4 regions of the Echinimonas agarilytica genome follow, and region 1 is predicted to be linked to each of the others. Evidence: predicted binding sites of a transcription regulator. Region 1 holds the regulator's gene; each other region holds the start of a gene.

Region 1 (5,246 bases):
GCGACAATAGTGGTACCGTGTGAGCACCGTTCACTTTGCGAGGATCGGCACTGAATACCCCGGCTACATCGGTCCAAATTGTCACCGACTTAGCACGCGCAAGTACTGCCAGCATCGATGCGGAATAGTCGCTACCGTTGCGGCCAAGCGTTACGCTATCGCCTTGTGCGTTCCGTGCGATAAATCCGGTCACAATTAAGCGGCTATCTGGGTGCTGCTTTTGAATTGGCTTGAGAAGGACGGTGGACTGTTCAACATCAATTGCTGGTTGCGGGCCTTCTCCGGCGCAAAAGATAACGCGCGCATCCAGCCACTGTGCCTTACTGCCAGCTTGGTTTAGTGCCGCAGCTAAAAGTCTCGCAGACCACATTTCACCATGGACCACAAATTCAGCCTGGCGAGTCGTACTCATGGGCTCGCCAAGCCATCGACGTAAATTGGCAATATCAAGCGCTAAAGCTTGCAACAGCGGTTGTGCGGGCACGGCATCGAGTACTTCGGTGATCAATGTGCTTTGAAATTGATGCAGGACATCTAGACATTCGCTGTGCTCATCAGCATTGGAACTCTGCATGCATGCGAGCAAATGATTGGTGGTTTTTCCCGCAGCAGAAACAACGACCATATCGCCGCCATGTGTATGTGACTGCACCAATTCACAGACTTTTTTAAAACAATGGCTGTCGGCAAGACTAGAACCACCAAATTTATGCACTTGTCGAGCTGTCATAAAACGTCTACCTAACTACTGCACCAAAAAATTAAGCAATGGCTGCAAAGGCAGCATCTAGATCAGCTTTGAGGTCATCCACATGTTCGATGCCCACCGACAGACGTAACAAGTTGTCTGTAATACCTGCCGCGAGTCGAGCGCTTTCATCCATAGCCGCATGGGTCATGGTTGCAGGGTGAGCAATCAAGCTTTCTACTCCGCCCAACGATTCCGCTAAACAGAACAATTTAAGCGCGGCTAAAAATTCTTTTACTTCTTTGAGGCTTGCGTCGAGTTCAAACGCCACCATACCGCCAAAGCCAAATTGCTGACGCTTAGCCAATTCATGACTTGGATGACTCTCTAAACCCGGATAATGAACTGCTGAGACTTTCGGGTGCTGCCCTAATACTTCCACCAATACTTTGGCGTTCTCTTCATGCTGACGAATACGCGGCAGCAGTGTTCGAATACCCCGAAGCGTCAGGTAGCTATCAAATGGTGCACCAGTGACGCCAATGCAGTTCGACCACCACGCAATTTGCTCCCCGATTTCTTCAGATTTGGCAATCAGGCAGCCACCCACCACGTCGCTGTGACCATTGACGAATTTAGTGGTGGAATGCACCACCAGATCAGCACCTAGCGTAAGAGGCTGTTGCAGTGCTGGCGACATAAAGGTGTTGTCGACCACGACTAAGGCATCCACTTGATGAGAAAGCTCGGAGATTTTTGCAATATCAACTAAACGCATCAATGGGTTACTTGGGCTTTCAACCCATACCATTTTCGGTTTCTGAGCCAACGCTTTCGCCAAAGCCACTTCATCATGTTGGTCAACAATTTCTAAACGAAAATGTCCTTTGGCCGCTAAATTGGTAAATAAGCGATAAGTACCACCGTAGCAATCATGTGGGATCACCAATAAATCGCCAGCGTCTAATAACATAGTCGCCAAATGACAAGCAGCAGTACCGCAAGCAGTCACAACCCCGTGAGCACCTTTTTCTAAATCGGCCATGGCTGCACCCAGCATGTTACGTGTGGGGTTTCCCGAGCGTGAATAGTCAAACTGACGCTTTTCATCAAAGCCAGCAAAGCTGTAAGTGCTTGTTAAATATATAGGTGGAACCACTGCTCCGTGTTGAGTGTCGCTATCTATTCCTGCGCGCACGGCCGTCGTTGCGGTTTTGTCATGGCTCATATTCGGTCTCCTGATTGAAAGCAACCCCGCTTTCAATTGATATTTGAGGGTCTCACGGGGTACAGAATAACTACATCTGCTCCCTGACAATAGTGCCACCTTAGCCGCCCTTTAATTGGACGTCAATACATCTAGACGTCTAGAAATCCTTGCGTATAGCAATCCAAAATTTGACTGAGCCATGAAGGTGGGTAAAATCATGCAGGATATTAAAAGAAGAGTTGCTAACAAACAGGCGGATTTATGGCGGACGAGTGGAACGGCGAATATATTAGCCCTTACGCCGAACACGGTAAGAAGAACGAGCAAGTGAAGAAGATCACTGTATCTATCCCACTGAAAGTTCTAAAGATTTTGACCGACGAGAGAACTCGCCGACAAATCAACAATTTACGCCATGCAACGAATTCGGAGCTATTGTGTGAAGCATTTTTGCATGCTTACACCGGCCAGCCATTACCTACCGATGTTGATCTGAGCAAAGACAAGCCGGACAACTTACCAGAAGAAGTGCTTCGAATATTAAAAGAACGCGGTTTACCCGTGCCAGATTTATACGAAGACGAGTAATACTTAGTTGACGACTGGGCCCACTTGCGTGGCCCAGTGTTGCCACTCTTCAACTCGAAGCACCTGAGAAGGGTGTTTAAGTCGCATGCGGAACTTACCATACGACTTATGTACAGTGCCGCGTACAATCCATTGCTCGCCAATGACCGATATATCGCTGGGCAAATTGACTGAATCAGCTTGAGCCAGCTCAACGCCTACCCAAACTGTGTCATCCAGCACCCACCACAGATTGGAGCTAGAACGCTCAAAGTGAGTGACCTTCCCTGACACCTCAATCCATTTTCGGTGCGCTTTTCGTATCGATTGCGCCATCACCGGATGCGCCTTGTTGTGGCTCCAAATGCCAATGCGCTGCTCACGCGCCAACCACTCGGCCATGGCATAGCAACGCCACATATCAAAATCATCGATAACCATTAGACGAGCCATTCCCTCAAGCAAGAGCTGCTGATTGACATTCACGCCTTGAAAGTTCACCACATGCCCAAGTGTACGACCAAACCGGTCAACACCTCGGCCATCGGTTCCCACTGAAATTGATTGTTCATCGAGCAAGCGAGTAAGGGCTTCGCGCGCTTCCAATGCAAAAGGTTGGCTCCGCGCAGGCACATCATGATTAATCTCTGGCGCATTGATCCCCAAAAAACGAATTCGCTCACCGTTGCTTAATGTGACCGTGTCGCCGTCGTGAATCTGTTGAATAGTGAGATTGGTGCGCTGTGTAATGGGTGGGCAGGCAAGCATGTGAGGCGTTGCTGCATAAGTGTTGGCAAACGGTCCAATCAAACACAATAAACAAAAAACTCGGATACATGTTTGCATGCGTGTTTCATCCACCTTTATCGACTGAATAACAAAATCTGGATACAAAAAAGGCGCCATCAGGCGCCCTTTTCTCATGGTGCAAAAATTTATTTTTTGCCCAATGCACCGAAACGCTTCTTGAAGCGATCAACACGTCCGCCGGTATCCAGAACTTTCTGCTTACCAGTATAGAACGGGTGACATGCGCTACATACGTCGATGTGAAAATCTTTACCCAGAGTAGAACGAGTCTGGATTTTGTTACCGCAAGAGCAAGTTGCAGTGACTTCTGAATATTCAGGATGAATACCTTGTTGCATGGGAAACCTCTATAGTTCAGGCCGTGTCGCCATCTAACCCGAAGTCAGACACCACACGTGGTTACAATTATCGTAAGGGCGCGAATTCTAATGGAGTTGGGCGTCCAGATCAATAATAGATTGGTAATTTTTTAACCAATTGATAAGGCACTTTCGTTGACTCGCTTCCATGATACCATTCAGACATTAAGCAATCACTCATGAAATATCACCTTGTCGACTGAATCCATCATCGAAGTAGCATTACCAGTGCCAATGCGCCGAACCTTTGATTACAAGGTCGACTCGTTGACTCACTGCGCCATTGGCTGTCGCGTTCAGGTTCCCTTTGGGCGCCGAGTGATGGTAGGAATCGTCGTGGCGCATAAAGACACCAGCGATTGGCCCATTGAACAAGTCAAAGCCGTTGAAACGATTTTCGATGATGTGCCATTATGGACGCCTAACATTGATAAGCTGCTTCGATGGGCGAGCCAATACTACCAACACCCTGTGGGCGAAGTATTTCACCACGCACTTCCCAAGCGCCTGCGCATGGGCGATGCGCCCGACGCTTCTGATATTGAAGTGTGGCGTTTGACCGATGCAGGCCAAGCCTTAACAATTCATGATTTAGGTCGCGCTAAAAAACAATGGAAGCTACTTTCACTGCTGAGTTCCGGCCCTCAGGATAAAGGGAGCATCACTGCTGCGGGCGTCGCCAAAGCGACCATCGACGCGTTACTCGAAAAACAATGGATTGAACAAGCAACACTCTCTGATCTTCCGACTCAAAAGCCCGACAGCGACGCTCCACCACCAACCACAGAGCAAGCGATTGCTATCACTGCATTACAGCGTCACTTAGACGGTTTTCACGTGACATTACTTGAAGGCGTTACCGGTTCAGGCAAAACACGCGTGTACTTAGATGTCATTGCAGATGTCATTGCAGCGGGGAAACAAGCGCTGATCTTGGTTCCAGAGATTGGTTTAACGCCACAAACACTAGCACGCTTTCGCAAACACTTAGGCGTTCACATTGCCGTCATTCACTCTGGGCTAAACGACTCAGAGCGACTCGCTGCATGGCAAGCCGCACGAACGGGGCAAGTGTCAGTAATTTTGGGAACTCGTTCAGCCATTTTCACTCCCATGAAGAACCCTGGCATTATCATCATCGACGAAGAACATGATGCCAGCTACAAGCAACAAGATGGATTTCGTTATCATGGCCGAGATTTGGCGGTTATGCGCGCCAAAAACGAGGGCATATCACTTATTTTAGGTTCAGCAACACCTAGCTTCGAGTCATTCCAAAACGCTTTGAGCGGCCGCTATCACCACTTGCAACTGAAACATCGAGCAACGGGCGGCGTCATGCCCACCATGAATGTCGTTGATATGCGCCAACAAACACTCGAGGGGCCGTTATCTGCTCCTTTAATTCAAACCATGCAGAAACATTTGGATGCCGGAAACCAAGTGTTGGTATTTTTAAACCGTCGTGGTTTCTCACCCGTATTGCTATGCCATGAGTGTGGCTGGTTTGCTGAATGTGGTCGCTGTGAGCGACCTTATACGTGGCATAAAAATCAACGCCGGTTAACCTGTCACCATTGTGCAACCGAACGCCCTATTCCTCACCAGTGCG
Region 2 (5,246 bases), on a different contig from region 1:
TTTTGGATGGCATAGTACAAAAATACAGCGTGAATGGCTTCGCGAACAGGGTTATTACCACGGAATGAGAACGAAACGTTCGACACGCCACCAGATATCATGGCGTGTGGTAAATTTTCTTTGATGTCTTTGACCGCTTCAATAAAGTCAACGGCATAATTGTTATGCTCGTCAATACCCGTTGCTACAGCAAAAATATTCGGATCGAAAATGATATCTTCAGGCGGAAAACCTGCTTTTTGAGTCAGCACTTCATAGGAGCGCTTACAAATCTCATATTTGCGTTCGCGCGTGTCTGCTTGTCCTTTCTCATCAAACGCCATCACAATCACAGCGGCACCATAGCGCTTGATGGTCTTGGCTTGTTCAATGAAGTTTTCTTCGCCTTCTTTCATCGAAATGGAGTTGACGATACCTTTGCCTTGAATGCATTTTAAACCGGCTTCAAGGACTTCCCATTTTGATGAGTCGATCATAATAGGAACGCGCGAAATATCGGGTTCCGATGCAATCAAATTAAGAAACCTAACCATGGCTTTTTCGGCATCGAGCATGCCTTCGTCCATATTGATATCGATAATTTGAGCGCCGTTTTCAACTTGGTGACGAGCAACGTCCAGCGCTTCGTCGTAGTTTTCGTCAACAATAAGGCGTTTAAAACGAGCAGAACCGGTCACGTTAGTTCGCTCACCAACGTTTACGAACAAGTCTTCTGCGTGAATGTTGAAGGGTTCGAGACCTGACAAGCGACATGCAATTTTAGGCTCAGGAAGTTGACGTGGCTCAATACCATCTAAGCGTTGGGCAAATTGGCGAATGTGCTCAGGAGTTGTACCGCAACAGCCGCCTACCAAATTCAAAAAGCCCGCTCGTGCCCATTCTTCAATGTGCTCGGCCATTTCTTCTGGGCCAAGATCGTATTCACCAAATGCATTCGGCAAGCCTGCATTTGGGTGAGCGGATACATACCCTTCGGATACGCGTGATAGTTCTTCTACATATTGACGTAATTCTGCCGGACCCAATGCACAGTTTAAGCCCATGGTGATTGGCTTGGCATGGCGCATTGAGTTGTAGAATGCTTCAGTTGTTTGGCCTGATAACGTGCGGCCTGATGCGTCGGTAATTGTGCCAGAAATCATAATTGGCAGGCGTTTACCCACTTGATCGAAAGACTTTTCTACAGCAACGATAGACGCTTTCGCGTTTAGGGTATCGAACACGGTTTCGATCAGAATTAAATCAGAACCACCGTTGATGAGAGCCACGGTGGCTTCAATATAGGCTTCAACAAGTTCATCAAAGCTCACGTTTCTAAACCCCGGATCATTCACGTCTGGGCTAATGGAGCAGGTTCTGTTGGTTGGGCCTAAAACACCTGCAACATAACGCGGTTTATGCGGTTCTTTGGCGGTAAATTCGTCTGCAACGGAGCGCGCTAATTTAGCCGCTTCATAATTCAACTCAACGCACAGATCTTCCATGTCGTAATCGGCCATGGCAATACTGGTGCTGTTGAACGTGTTGGTTTCGACAATATCTGCCCCAGCTTCAAAATAAGCGGCATGTATATCGCTAATGATTTGTGGTTGAGTTAACACTAAAAGGTCATTGTTACCTTTTAAGTCACAGCTCCATTGAGCGTAGCGTTCGCCACGATACTGTTCTTCTTCGAGCTTATAATCTTGGATCATGGTGCCCATACCACCATCCATGATGAGAATTCGTTCTTTAAATGCTTTTTCTATCGTTTGCTGACTCACAAAAACCTCTCGCTCAACCTACAACATGGCCTTGTCGGCCACAGGCTTTAACTGACTTAAATCGTACGGTGTTGTTTGATACACGAAATAGTTAAGCCAATTTGAAAAAAGCAGATTGCCATGGCTGCGCCAGCGAACAAGCGGGCCATTTTCGGGCAAATCTCCGTGGTAATAATTTTTAGGAACGTCGGGGGATAAACCTTGCGACACGTCCCGTTTGAATTCGTTGTCCAGTGTTTCTGGATCATACTCTGGATGACCCGATACAAAGAGTTGCCGCCCATCATTTGATGCGACTAAATAAACGCCTGCTTGTTGTGAGTCCGCGAGCACATGTAGATCGTTATGTGCGGCAATCTCTGCTGCGTTTATTTCTGCATATCGAGAGTGCGGAACCCAAAACACATCGTCAAAGCCGCGCATCAAAGGGTGGTTATGATAGCGCACCTGATGTTGAAACACGCCAGAAATCTTACTTTTGCGAATATGCCGGTCAATTCCATACAGAGTGTAGAGCGCTGCGTGCGCTGCCCAACACAAATACAGTGTTGCATTGACGTGAGTGTTGGCCCAATCAATGATGGTTTTCATTCGATCCCAAAACACCACATCTTCCCATTCTACGAGGCCAAGAGGCGCACCGGTAATGATCATGCCGTCGTAGTTTTTATGTTCTACCTCTTCAAATGTTCGGTAAAAAGCATTGAGGTGTTCTTCGGGAGTATTCTTTGAAACTCGATTATCAATGCGTAAAAGGTCCACATCAATTTGCAATGGCGTATTCGACAACATCCGCAAGATTTGAATTTCAGTTTCAATTTTCTTGGGCATTAGATTCAGAATGAGCACATTCAGAGGGCGAATATTTTGCGAGCTAGCGCGCTGTTCACCCATTACAAAGATGTTTTCTCCAGTCAACACCTGAGTGGCGGGCAGTCGGTCTGGAATGTTAATCGGCATAAAGCATCTCTGAGTACGTAAAAACTACCGCCATACTAATTCATAAACGTTTAGACGTCTAGAAGTCTGATGTTTTGAAATTTATTTCCCACTTCCCGGTTCTATATTGAATAGCAATGTGTTTAAGCAAACTCAAAGGGACAACATGCTGAATCTGACAGAGATGTATCACGGCACGATTCGCCACCTCACTATTCTTGATTTCCTGCCGCTATTTTTCATGCGTATGATCTTAGCGCCGGTGATGATTGTTGCAGGCTACAATAAGTTGCGCATCAGCGATGCACAAGCGGGGATTTTTGAACAATTATTGCCTGATCCGAACGTGGTTAGCTGGTTTGGTAATGCCGATTGGGGATTGGGATTACCGTTTCCCGAAGTGCTTGCATTGATGGCCGGATGGACTGAATTCTTAGGGGGCTGGTTAATATTGTTCGGTTTGTTAACACGACTCGCAAGTATTCCGCTGATGGTGACAATGCTTGTGGCAGCATTCGCAGTGCATTGGGACAATGGCTGGTTTGCCATTGCCCCGTCCAATGGTTCAACCAGCGCAGCTTTAGTTTGGTCTTGGCTTCATTTGCCGGGAGGATCGGAGAGCATTGCCAACAGCGCAGAGGTCGGAGAGCGGTTGGCGAAAATCAAAGATATTGTTGCTGAAAATGGCTTTCCTGATTATCTGTACGGACGAGGTTCCATTGCGATCTTGAATAATGGTATTGAGTTCGCTGCAATTTACTTTGTCATGCTGTTAAGCCTTTTCTTCAAAGGGGCCGGGCGATTCTTAAGTGTTGATTATTGGCTCACTTTAAAGCACAACCGTTAAACTGATTCAGGCGCTATATTTTGTTGAGGATTGCTACAAATGTGGTTAGCAATCCTTTAACATGATGCTCACAAACCTCTCCAACAAAGGCGCCTTGAATGGATGCGCTCGAACTTCTGCTAAATCGTTATTCCCAGGGCAAATTGACTGAGCCCGCACCGTCTGACGCAGCGCTAAACACAATTCTTTGCGCGGGTTTACGAGCCCCGGATCATGCCCACCTTCGACCTTGGCGATTTTTAGTGTATCGCGGTGAGGGTCGTGAAGAGTTAGGTTGTATTTTTGAGCGGGCCGCTAAGAACAACCCCGATTTAAATGATGCAGCTGTGCTCAAAGCGCCCACATTGCCTTTGCGCGCTCCTATCGTCATAACAGTGATCGCCCAAGTCGTTGATCACCCTAAAGTGCCACGCGTTGAACAATTATTGAGTGCCGGATGTGCAACTATGGCGATGCAGCAAGCGGCACAAGCCCTTGGTTTTGGCGGAATTTGGAGGTCTGGCGTTTACACTCAAGACCCTTATGTGAACGATGCTTTAGAACTTGGCCCAGAGGATGAAATCGTTGGATTTTTGTACCTTGGCACTGAACAGTTTCAGGGTAAACCGAGCGAAGTCCCCAATCTCTCTGACTTCGTTACCTTTATTGGCGAATAATCAATTAGTTGATAGCGCCAAACAATGAACTATTCTTTAGTTAATATTCAGTCAAGGTGGCTCCTTGGCTGAATTTCTGTGATTAAAATTCACTGAAAATTTATTGGATATTTAAAAAGGACACACAATGATGTGGATTAAACGCACTTTAGCGCTTGCTGTAATTGCTGGCTCAACGTCAACTCAGGCGTTTGAACTCTACAAAGGCGATGAGCTTACCGCTCAAATGAAGGGCTATTTGGAGCTTAACGGTATTTATACCGACAGCGATACGTCGTTTAAGGATGGCACCTCAAGGATTGGTTTTCAGTTTGATCACCCCGTGAATGAAGAGTGGAATATTGGTGCGTATTTAGAGTGGGGCGTCCGTACGACTAATTCAGGCAAAGATCTGAAAATTAGTGGTGATGAGCAGGCCTCTTTGTCGTCGGGCGATCCCGACGATGCGATATCACTGCGTCAAGGCAATGTGTATCTGAGCCATGATCAATGGGGCGACATTAAAATCGGGAAGCAGTGGTCGGTGTATTACGATGCATCGTTCACAACGGATGTGTACAACGTGTTTGGTGGTGAAGCATCGGGTACCTATAACTTCGCATCAGACGGCGGTTTGTCGGGAACCGGTCGAGCCGACAACGCAATCACATGGCGCAAGAGCTATCAGGGATTAGACATAGGTCTGCAAGGTCAGTTTTCGCCCGGCGAGCTGGATGCTTCAGACTTCGACTCAACCAGTGAAGATGATATTCGACTCTCCACCATTGATGGTGAATTCGATTATGGTTACTCCATGAGCTTGGGATACACCTTTGATGTTGGCATGCCTTTGTCCATTCGCGGTGCCTATAATTATGCCTTGATTGAAGTGAAGGGTGAGGTTGATGGTACTCAGGTATCGGATGTGGACGACGAAGCATGGGTGGGTTCAATTACATTAGGTGAGACACTGTTCGCGAAGGGCTTTTATGCATCGGTTTCTTATGCGCAATCGGAGAACCATGAATTTGATGCGCAAGGTATCATTTATGATGCCGAAGG
Region 3 (5,246 bases), on a different contig from region 1:
AAATGTTCTGTGACATGATGTTTATCCTGTTGGGTTGATAAATATAAATTGTGTATTTTTGAAACTAGTTTAGTCGAAAGCTTTCAGTAAAACCTAAACTTCTTTGAGCCAAACCAATATCGTGTTCTTGATCATACTGCGATAACCTTTAAATCAACTAAATCACAGTGACGTATTCAGTCAATATTGTGACCGAAAGTGCTGAATAATCAACAATCGGACGCGTCATCAGCGTTAATTTCAATTTCAGGTATTCCGCCCAGAGTAGTCACTTGAATGTACGTCAAACTGCAATTCGACGTGTTCTTGTCCTGCCCTGCTGGCCAAATAGTGATGCTATCGTTATTCGGGAAGTCCTCTTCCATAATCCAATCGTCTTCATTGATGTTCAACGCGAATGTCATTTCTTCGACTTCAGCCTCAAGAAAACCATATCGGACTTCAATCGTTGTGCCATCGATATCAATGGGTGTATTCGGATTTGTTTCTAACCCTGCAAACACGGCTTTACCAAATACGAGAGAGTTAGCGCCATTAATGGCTCCTTTAAACCCTTCCAGCGTAGATAAAGTGGCATCATCTTGAATATTGATAAAGCGTGGGGCAGCAACCACTGCCAAGATCCCCAAGATAACGACGACAACGACTAGTTCAATCAACGTAAATCCACGCTGAGAACCTTGAAGTTTTTGCATAACGATTTGCACAGCTCACTACTTATAATTTGCTTAGCTTTCTATTTTAGAGCGCTACTTTCAACCTCTAAAATAGAAAAACGGGAGTCAAGCTCCCGTTCAATCAGAAGCAGTTAACCTTTTGCTCTTTCTTCTAACATCGCTACTGCTGGTAACGTTTTGCCTTCTACAAACTCTAAGAAAGCACCGCCACCGGTAGAAATGTAAGAAATTTGATCTTCAATACCAAATATATCAATTGCTGCGAGCGTATCTCCACCGCCAGCAATTGAGAAAGCGTCAGACTCAGCAATTGCGCGAGCAACCACTTCAGTACCTTTACGGAAGTTAGGAAATTCAAAAACACCTACTGGACCATTCCAAATGATCGTCTTAGCATTTTTTAAAATATCAGCCATTGCTTGTGCTGAATCATCGCCTAAGTCCATGATTTCTTCGTTATCTTGAACTTCACTCGCTGACTTCACTGTTGCCGGCGCAGTCTCAGAGAACTCTGTACCCGTACGAACATCTGTTGCAACTGGAATATCACAGCTTGCCATTAAGCGTTGAGCTTCAGGAATCAAGTCTGCTTCGTACAGCGATTTACCTACGTTATGACCTTTGGCTGCAACGAAGGTATTCGAGATACCACCACCTACCACGAGTTGATCCGCAATTTTAGATAATGAATCGAGTACTGTAAGTTTAGTCGATACTTTTGAACCGCCAACAACTGCAACCATTGGGCGCGCTGGATTGTCCATTGCTTTGCCAAGTGCTTCTAACTCACCTGATAATAGTGGGCCAGCACAAGCAACTGGTGCATTCATGCCAACACCGTGAGTTGACGCTTGTGCACGGTGAGCCGTACCGAATGCGTCCATGACGAAAATGTCACACAATGCAGCATACTGCTTAGACAATGCTTCGTCGTTTTTCTTTTCGCCTTTATTGAAGCGAACATTTTCTAAAACAACAACTTCGCCAGTGTTAAGTTCAACACCATTCACATAGTCTTTTTCCAGACGCACTGGAACATCTAACGCTTCATTTAAGTAATCAACCACAGGCTGCAAAGAGAACTCATCTGCGTACTCGCCTTCGGTAGGGCGACCCAAGTGCGACGTCACCATAACTTTTGCACCTGCGTCTAACGCAATTTGAATTGTCGGAATTGATGCACGGATACGTGCGTCAGATGTGACCTTGCCGTCTTTTACTGGCACGTTTAGGTCAGCACGGATAAACAGACGCTTGCCTGCCAAATCCAAGTCACTCATTTTCAATACGGACATGATGGTTCCTCTAGAATTGCTTCGTTATGGGGGCGAACCTAAGCGGTTCAAATCAAGTATTGGCGCATCAATGCTGCACCTTTTTATTGCGCCGAGTTCAACTTAAAGAGCTTAGTCTAGTAGAACCAGATGACAGCGCAGTGAAAATATTTGCTCTCGTAATACGAGATCTTATGGCTAACGGCGGCATTATGTTACAAATGAACAAAATCGTAATTGATTTACATCAGAGATGTATCACACTTTGGTTCGGATCAAATGTTAATTTGCTTACTAATCTTGGGGTTAAACATTATAAATCAACCCGCGCTATATAATAAAGTGCAACAGCCTTGCTGCAAACTCTCAATATAGGCATCAGACCAGTCGTCATTAATTCGTTACAAAACAACACTTCAACCTTTAAAACCAAGCGCTTGAGTATCAATGTCCTTTGATATTTACCAAATGATAAACACCTAGTAATTTAGGGAGGATATAACTAGAATAGACGTCTAGACGTAAATACGTATAAACTTCTAATTATTGGGATGCATACTCATGGCAAAACACTTGTTCACCTCAGAATCAGTTTCTGAAGGACATCCGGATAAGATAGCCGATCAAATTTCTGATGCCGTACTCGACGCTATTATTCAGCAAGATCCGAAAGCTCGCGTAGCTTGTGAAACTTATGTAAAGACCGGCATGGTGATGGTTGGCGGCGAGATTACTACCGAAGCTTGGGTCGATATTGAAGAGCTTGCTCGTAAAACGGTTCGTGAAATTGGATATACCCATTCAGATATGGGCTTCGACGCAGATTCATGCGCAGTGTTAAACGCGATTGGTAAACAATCTCCTGATATTGCACAAGGTGTTGATCGCGATGACCCGCGCTCACAAGGCGCCGGCGACCAAGGTTTAATGTTTGGCTACGCGAGCAACGAAACTCAAGAGCTGATGCCTGCTCCAATTACTTATTCGCACAAATTGGTGAAACGCCAAGCTGAAGTTCGTAAAAATGGCACTTTACCTTGGCTTCGGCCTGATGCCAAAAGCCAAGTCACGTTTGCCTACGAAAACGGTAAACCTGTTGGTATTGATGCCGTTGTATTGTCTACTCAGCACTGCGACTCAGTGAACCAGAAAGACTTAATCGAAGCGGTACAAGAAGTCATTATTAAACCTGTATTACCTGCGGAATGGTTAAATAAAGACACGAAGTACTTCATTAACCCAACCGGACGTTTTGTTATTGGCGGCCCAATGGGCGATTGCGGTTTAACCGGGCGTAAGATTATTGTCGATACCTATGGCGGCATGGCTCGTCACGGTGGTGGTGCATTCTCAGGTAAAGATCCTTCTAAAGTCGATCGAAGCGCAGCTTATGCAGCACGTTATGTTGCTAAAAACCTGGTCGCAGCAGGTTTAGCAGACCGCGCTGAGTTACAAGTATCTTATGCGATTGGTGTAGCAGAACCCACTTCTATTAGTATTGACACCTTTGGTACCAGCCAGTACGACGAAGAAACTCTGGTTCAACTCGTTCGTCAACATTTCGATCTTCGCCCTTACGGCCTACAAGAAATGCTCGACTTAGCGCGTCCGATTTATCAAGAAACAGCAGCCTATGGTCACTTTGGCCGAGCTCAATTTCCTTGGGAAGCGACGGATAAAGTAGAAGCACTCAAAGCCAGTATTAAATAACGCTCTGAATGGTTCAACATTCTAAAAGCCCAGTTCCGACTGGGCTTTTTTGTGTCTACTGTTTCCGACGTTTATGGATAAGAATGCACTGCCTCTGCGCCAATTTTAATGCAACTCATTGATGATCGCGGATTCGGCGTGCTTCACTAAGACTGGCTTGATTGTAGACATCAAACCAAGCATCTAACCGCACACCCTCGTTTGACCACCCCGCTACGTCTAACACTCTTGCTGCAACTTCAGCGGTTGCAAGTTGGTAGTCATGGGAAGCCTTTCTTAAAGCAAACCGTGACATTTCAGAGGGGTTAAACGATAGCAGCGGAAACTCATTTAAATAGGCGCTTTTTCGGAACATTTTACGCGCTTCTCGCCAACTACCATCTAAGAGAACAAACAGAGGTTGCTTGTGATTTGGAAGTGCGGGAACATGCTCAAACACAGCTCGTTCTGATTCTGCATAATCGCCGGGGAACACTACGAACGGCTGCACATCAGGCGCGTTTAACTGTGACAGTAGTGTCGGATCAACGTCAGTGCGAGACCATTGATAAGCACTGGTCTGCGCCACCACATCGCCTATAAGCCAACCGCTATTGCTGGGTTTAAAGACTTCGCCCTGATACATCAACAATATGATTTGCACCGAAGCCTCTGGCATCGGTCGCAAGTGGCAAATACACTTTAAAGGCGGCAACCGACAATCGGCGCATCTAACACTATGGCTGCCACGCCCAATATAGGGCCGCGTGCTCCGCTGCTTATTGATTTCATACAATTGGCGAACTGCATTCATAGCCAAGGCCAACCCATTTAGTGTTTTTCAATAGCTCATTATAAAGAGCAATTGCATTGAGTACGATCGCTGCATCTTACCACTCGTGTAGTGTGGCTAAAAGTTGCCTTATGATTTACTTGATAAAGCCGCTCCCGCCCCCATATCTGCTAGCATAGACTTATGATGACTTGCGATTGATCGACATTGGCTACCACACGCATTTTTCACCCAGAACAGCTCATAGCGCAGCAAGCCCTGCAATTAAGTGATAGCGCAGCAGGCCATGTGGCTCGCGTATTGCGCATGCGCTCAGGCGAACAAATCCACCTCTTTGATGGCTCTGGTGGTTACTATTCTGCGATACTCACCGATGTAGCAAAACGTACCGTTCACGTACAGTTAGGCGATCACGTGCAAACTCACAATGAATCGCCACTAAAAGTACACATCGGCCAAGGCATCAGTCGCGGCGACAAGATGGACTTTACCATTCAAAAAGCAGTTGAATTGGGTGTGTCTGCCATTACTCCGCTGTTTACCGAACGTTGTGGGGTAAAGTTGCATGCCGATCGCTGGCAAAAAAAATTGGCGCATTGGCAGCAAGTAGCGATTAGTGCCTGTGAGCAATCCGGACGTAATATAGTGCCCGAAATACACAAACCTGCGGCACTCGAAAACTGGGTATCACAACCATCAGACGAGCTAAAACTCAACCTTCACCCGAGCGCAAAGTTTGGCATCTCCGGTCTTGAACAACCAACGCACGGTGTTCGCCTGGTCATTGGCCCTGAAGGTGGGCTAAGTGATTCA
Region 4 (5,246 bases), on a different contig from region 1:
TTCAGGCCACCCTCTGGTTTTAAGGCCGCAATCCGGGTTGACCCAAATTCGATTCAAGGGCAAACATTCCAGCGCTTTGTTCAGTTGCTCGACCATGTAGCCGGTGCTCGGAATGTTCGGTGAATGAATGTCATATACCCCTAAACCAATCGCATTGGGATACTCAAAGTCATCAAAACTTTGGAGTAATTCCATGCCAGAGCGGGAGGCCTCAATTGAAATCACATCGGCATCTAAATCGGCAATAGATTGCATAATGTCCTCAAATTCGCAGTAACACATATGAGTATGAATCTGAGTTTCGTCCTTCACCACTGCGGCACTAAGTTTAAATGCATCCACAGCCCAACTCAGGTACTCATCCCAATCTTTTGTGCGCAGCGGCAAGCCCTCACGCAATGCAGGCTCGTCTATTTGAATGACCTTTAAGCCAATACGTTCAAGATCTTTCACTTCATCGCGAATGGTCAATGCAATTTGCTGCGCCACATCAGAGCGCGGAAGATCAGAACGCACAAAGCTCCAGTTCAAAATAGTCACAGGACCGGTCAACATTCCTTTCATCGGCTTTGTGGTTTGTGCTTGGGCAAACTCACTCCAGCGCACAGTCATAGGCTCAGGGCGAGAAACATCACCGTAAATCAAAGGCGGCTTCACGCAACGTGAACCATAACTTTGTACCCAACCCAAACGACTGACAGCGATACCATCGAGCAGCTCGCCGAAAAACTCCACCATGTCATTTCTTTCAGGCTCTCCATGAACCAGTACATCAAGACCCATGTCGTCTTGGCGTTTCACCACATCAATCACTTCCTTCTCTAAAAATGAATCGTACTGTTGAGCCGAAATCTTGCCCGCTCTGAATGCTGCACGTTGCTTACGAATATCTGGAGTTTGAGGAAACGATCCAATGGTGGTGGTTGGAAATGCTGGCAAGGCTAAATGTGCTTGTTGCGTGTTTATGCGGGTTACAAAATCACTTTTTCTCTCACAGTGCTCTGGCAACACAGAGAAGGCGCGCTGACGCACCGACAGGTTCAAAATACGGGGGGAGTATGCCTTTTGACGTTGAACCTGGTCACTGTCAGTAAATAACGCTCGATCGGTAAACGACTGGCAACCATTGAGAGCTCGAGTCAATGCGCCAATTTCATTGAGCTTTTGGCGCGCAAAAGCCAACCAACCTTTGAGTTCTTCGTCTAAATCATGCTCCACGTCAGCATCAACAGGCACATGCATTAACGAGCATGACGGGGCAATCCACAATCGATCTCCACGTTGCTCATGTAACGGCGTTAGTTTTTGCAGCTCTAAGCTCAAGTCTGCACGCCAGACATTACGACCATCAATCACACCGACCGAGAGAACCTTATCTTCTGGCCACCGTGTGGCGATATCAATCACCTCATCCGCTGCGCGAACAGCATCAATATGAAGACCATCAACGCCTGATGCTATGACGGCTTCCAACTTTTCAGCCACACCACCAAAGTAGTTAGCGAGTAATATTTTTCCATTAAAGTCACGCTTTAATTGTGCATAACTTTGAGCCAATGCAGTGACCCATTGCTCGGGTAAATCTAACGATAGGATGGGCTCATCAATCTGCACCCAATCAGCGCCTGCTGCGCTTAGCTCGTTTAATAATTGCTGATAGGCCGCTAGCAAGCTCGGCAACAAAGAGAGCTTGTCGAATGATGCGGCTTCATCGACTGATCTGCATTTACTCAACCACAAAAAGGTCAATGGCCCAACCACAACAGGTTTTGCGTCATGGCCAAGCACCTTGGCTTTCACAACGTCGTTGATTAATTGTCGAGATTTTAAATTGAATGTTTGATTCACAGCCAACTCGGGTACCAAGTAGTGGTAGTTGGTATCAAACCACTTCGTCATTTCGAGCGCTGCAGATGTTTTTCCACAGCAATCCGTTGCACCGCGCGCAAGGTTAAATAGCTGTTCCAGTTCTGATGCGTCTTTACGATGGCGGTTTGGGATCACGTCAAATGTAAGACACAACTGCAAAATATGGTCGTAATACGCAAAATCACCCACCGGAATAAGATCTAAACCCGCTTGTTGCTGCCATCCCCAGTTTTGTAATTTAATAGAGTCAGCTTGATGTTCGAGCTGCTCGACTGAACTATCGCCACGCCAAAAAGACTCCAGCGAAAATTTTAATTCTCGACTTGCGCCGATGCGAGGAAAACCAAGATTGTGTGATAAAGCCATGACCAAATTCCTTTAGACGTTTAGATGGCTAAATTATGGCGACACACCGAACATGAATCAATCTCATGTTTTTACCATTAAACACGATTTTTTTTCATGTATAATCTTTCTCATATTTTCCAAAAGGTTTAATCATGCTCGAGCTTAAACATCTCAAAACCATGCTTGCATTGAAACAAGCGGGCTCTCTTGCCAGCGCTGCCGATGTGCTGCATATGACACAATCGGCCCTGTCGCATCAGCTCAAAGAGCTCGAAGGACGATTTGAACAGCGCATGTTTGAGCGCAAGAGCAAGCCATTGCGTTTTACGCCGGCAGGTGAACGAGTGCTTAAACTTGCAGAGCAAGTCATGCCCCTTGTGGTTCGTACGGAAAGCCAGCTCAAACAATTACAACAAGGCGATGGTGGGCGTTTAAATATGGCCATTGAGTGCCATAGCTGTTTTCAGTGGTTACTTCCTGCATTGGAGCAATATCGGCAAATTTGGCCCAGTGTCGAGGTCGATTTTTCCAGTGGCTTTCACTTTGATGCCATAGAGGCATTGATTGCAGGTGAACTGGATCTAGTGATCACCGCAGATCCCGAGAATCATGCAGACATTGAGTATTTTGCGCTGTTTCGCTATCAAAATTTGATGTTGATGAGCCCTGATCACGCTCTAGCTCAGCAAGATACGGTCAATGCAAATGACTTGGCCGACCAACACCTCATTACTTACCCTGTCGATCCTCACAAGCTTTCTGTATATCGAGATTTAATGATCCCAGCGGGTGTTGTGCCTAAAAATGTGCGACAGGCTGAACTCACATTAATGATTGTTCAGCTTGTACTGAGTGGTCGCGGCATCGCTGCGCTGCCGAATTGGGTGATTGCCGAATACATTGAAAAAGCGAGCTTATCTGCCATCCCTTTTAGCCCGCCTTTGTGGAGCACGCTATATGCAGCAGTCCCCAAACAAAAAGCTCATCAAGCCTATTTGACAGGGTTTGTCGACATTGCTAAGTCGAGCTGCTTTTCTCGCTTGAGCGATATCATGGCAGTTGCAGGTGGTCATCGCATTTAGTTGAAAACTGAGAGATAATCGACCCGCAAATTTGACGAGTGAGTATCATGGCAACCATTAAAGATGTATCAGAAAAAGCAGGTGTGTCACAGGCGACGGTGTCGCGTGTTCTCAATGGATCCGATAAAGTCGTTGAGTCGACCTGCGAAAAAGTAATGGCCGCCGTAGAGGCTCTAGGATATCGCCCAAATACCCTTGCTCGAGCGATGGCATCTGGACGTTCAGGAATTGTTGGCATGATGGTGCCTGAACTTGCTTCTCCAGTGTATTCGCCGCTCATGGGCGAAGCAGAAGCATTACTGCGCAAGCACTCCAAGCAGCTTATTGTAGCCAGTGGTCATTGCGATCCAAAATTAGAGCGAGAAGCCATCGATTTTTTGTTGCAGTGTCGATGCGATGCGCTCATTTTGATGGCCGAAGCCGTGAGCGACGAATACCTTTTAGACATTGCTAAAGCGAATGTTGAAGTTGTCATCGTTAACAGAGCGGTTGATGGCTTAGAGTCAAATTGTGTATCACTCGACAATATTGCAGGCGGCAAACTCGCTACACAGTTCCTCATCGATGCGGGCCATACTCACATCGGCTGTATTACGGGCCCTCAATTTAAACCGGATGCTCGCGATCGCCAAAGCGGCTTTTTACAAGCGTTGCGTGATCATGAAATCGCTTACTCGGCAGACCGTATTACTGAGGGAAATTACACCGAACAAAGTGGCTACGAAGGCATGAAATCATTGTCTTCAAAAGGAGTCAGTGCAGTGCTTTGTGGAAACGATGAAATGGCATTTGGCGCCATTGCATACTGTCGAGATCATCAAATAAAGGTGCCCGAGGACGTCTCCATTATGGGCTTTGATAACCTCCATTTTGCACGCTACACCTACCCTGCACTAACTACGATGCACTTTCCCATTGATGAAATGGCGATATCAGCAGCACACTTGATTTTGAACCGATGCTATAACATCGATCCAACTGCCCCTATCACCCGCCGCTATCAGCCAAATATTGTTGAGCGACAATCGGTCAACAAAAGCGCATAAAAAAGGCCTGAATACTCAGGCCCCTTCACATCAATATTGCAATTTAAAACGAATTGCTTGGCTCCAATCTCATTCCATCTGGATCAGGCGTTTGGTCGCTAGGAATCCAATCCGCCAAACATTCAGCATTTTGCGTACACGGATCGGTGAGGCTTTCAATGAAGGCTATCAAATCGTCAATCTCATCATCTGTCAGCGCTGCGGGCTTAAGCAAACTTGTACCAGCCGTCATTTGCACTTCAAGCTCTGCCATTGCATCTTGAGTATTTCTTTGTGCATTGTCTGTTTGAATGCCAGGTTGCAGCGCCGATGCTGTGTAATCATAAGTTGCGACCGATTGTGCAGGGTCTAGATGATGAACAATCACTTCTTTGAGCGTAGCGAATGCCCCCGCATGACCGTAAGGTGCCGTTTCAGTTACGTTCACTAGACTAGGTGTTCTAAAAGCAAATGTATCTGCTGTTCCCTTCGTAAAATTGAATCGACCAAAATCGTTATCTTTGGTCAGACCGTTATTTTTTCCGCGTCCCAGTTGCGGAGTAGCAATCACATGGAAACCTTCATCGGTAAATATGGAGCCATTGTGGCACGCCGCGCAGCCAGCACCACCGTTATCAACACCTTGATAAAACAACATAGCGCCTTGTTTAGCCGAATCAGAAATCGCGTCATCATCGCCATTTAAGAACGCTTGAAAGGGCGTTTTCACGAACGATTGCGAACGTTCGTACTCGGCCAGCGCCATAGCAATGTTGTCGTAAGTGATGAGCGTGTCGGCTGTTCCTTCAGGCTGCTCGAAAGCAATTTGAAATTGCTCCAACCAGTTATTTGCAATGGATTGATTCGCTAAACGCAGTGCAAGCGCATCTCGAACATCTTCATTGCTTGCAAAAGGTTCGAA

What was found. The regulator MetJ, encoded in region 1, represses methionine synthesis genes. The targets are predictions, from matches to a motif close to TAGACGTCTAGACGTCTA.
Region 2: metA (homoserine O-acetyltransferase MetA) is a predicted target of MetJ. The motif match lies at 2,767-2,784, and genes of this name have one in related genera.
Region 3: metK (methionine adenosyltransferase) is a predicted target of MetJ. The motif match lies at 2,460-2,477, and genes of this name have one in related genera.
Region 4: metE (5-methyltetrahydropteroyltriglutamate--homocysteine S-methyltransferase) is a predicted target of MetJ. The motif match lies at 2,249-2,266, and genes of this name have one in related genera.

The regions. Positions count from the first base shown of each region.
Region 1 covers NZ_JAMQGP010000001.1:326,168-331,413, reverse strand. The annotation lists gene metL (bifunctional aspartate kinase/homoserine dehydrogenase II) at 1-730, opposite strand, end outside; gene metB (cystathionine gamma-synthase) at 762-1,916, opposite strand; gene metJ (met regulon transcriptional regulator MetJ) at 2,160-2,486, shown strand; gene NAF29_RS01375 (thermonuclease family protein) at 2,490-3,371, opposite strand; gene rpmE (50S ribosomal protein L31) at 3,401-3,613, opposite strand; gene priA (primosomal protein N') at 3,827-5,246, shown strand, end outside.
Region 2 covers NZ_JAMQGP010000003.1:594,654-599,899, forward strand. The annotation lists gene metH (methionine synthase) at 1-1,763, opposite strand, end outside; gene metA (homoserine O-acetyltransferase MetA) at 1,782-2,723, opposite strand; gene NAF29_RS09855 (HvfX family Cu-binding RiPP maturation protein) at 2,869-3,549, shown strand; gene NAF29_RS09860 (NAD(P)H nitroreductase) at 3,648-4,205, shown strand; gene NAF29_RS09865 (porin) at 4,333-5,246, shown strand, end outside.
Region 3 covers NZ_JAMQGP010000011.1:112,114-117,359, forward strand. The annotation lists gene fbaA (class II fructose-bisphosphate aldolase) at 1-16, opposite strand, end outside; gene NAF29_RS18365 (prepilin-type N-terminal cleavage/methylation domain-containing protein) at 210-695, opposite strand; gene pgk (phosphoglycerate kinase) at 809-1,972, opposite strand; gene metK (methionine adenosyltransferase) at 2,513-3,661, shown strand; gene NAF29_RS17880 (tRNA-uridine aminocarboxypropyltransferase) at 3,777-4,454, opposite strand; gene rsmE (16S rRNA (uracil(1498)-N(3))-methyltransferase) at 4,641-5,246, shown strand, end outside.
Region 4 covers NZ_JAMQGP010000006.1:194,193-199,438, reverse strand. The annotation lists gene metE (5-methyltetrahydropteroyltriglutamate--homocysteine S-methyltransferase) at 1-2,235, opposite strand, end outside; gene NAF29_RS12615 (LysR family transcriptional regulator) at 2,370-3,299, shown strand; gene NAF29_RS12610 (LacI family DNA-binding transcriptional regulator) at 3,347-4,345, shown strand; gene NAF29_RS12605 (cytochrome-c peroxidase) at 4,389-5,246, opposite strand, start outside.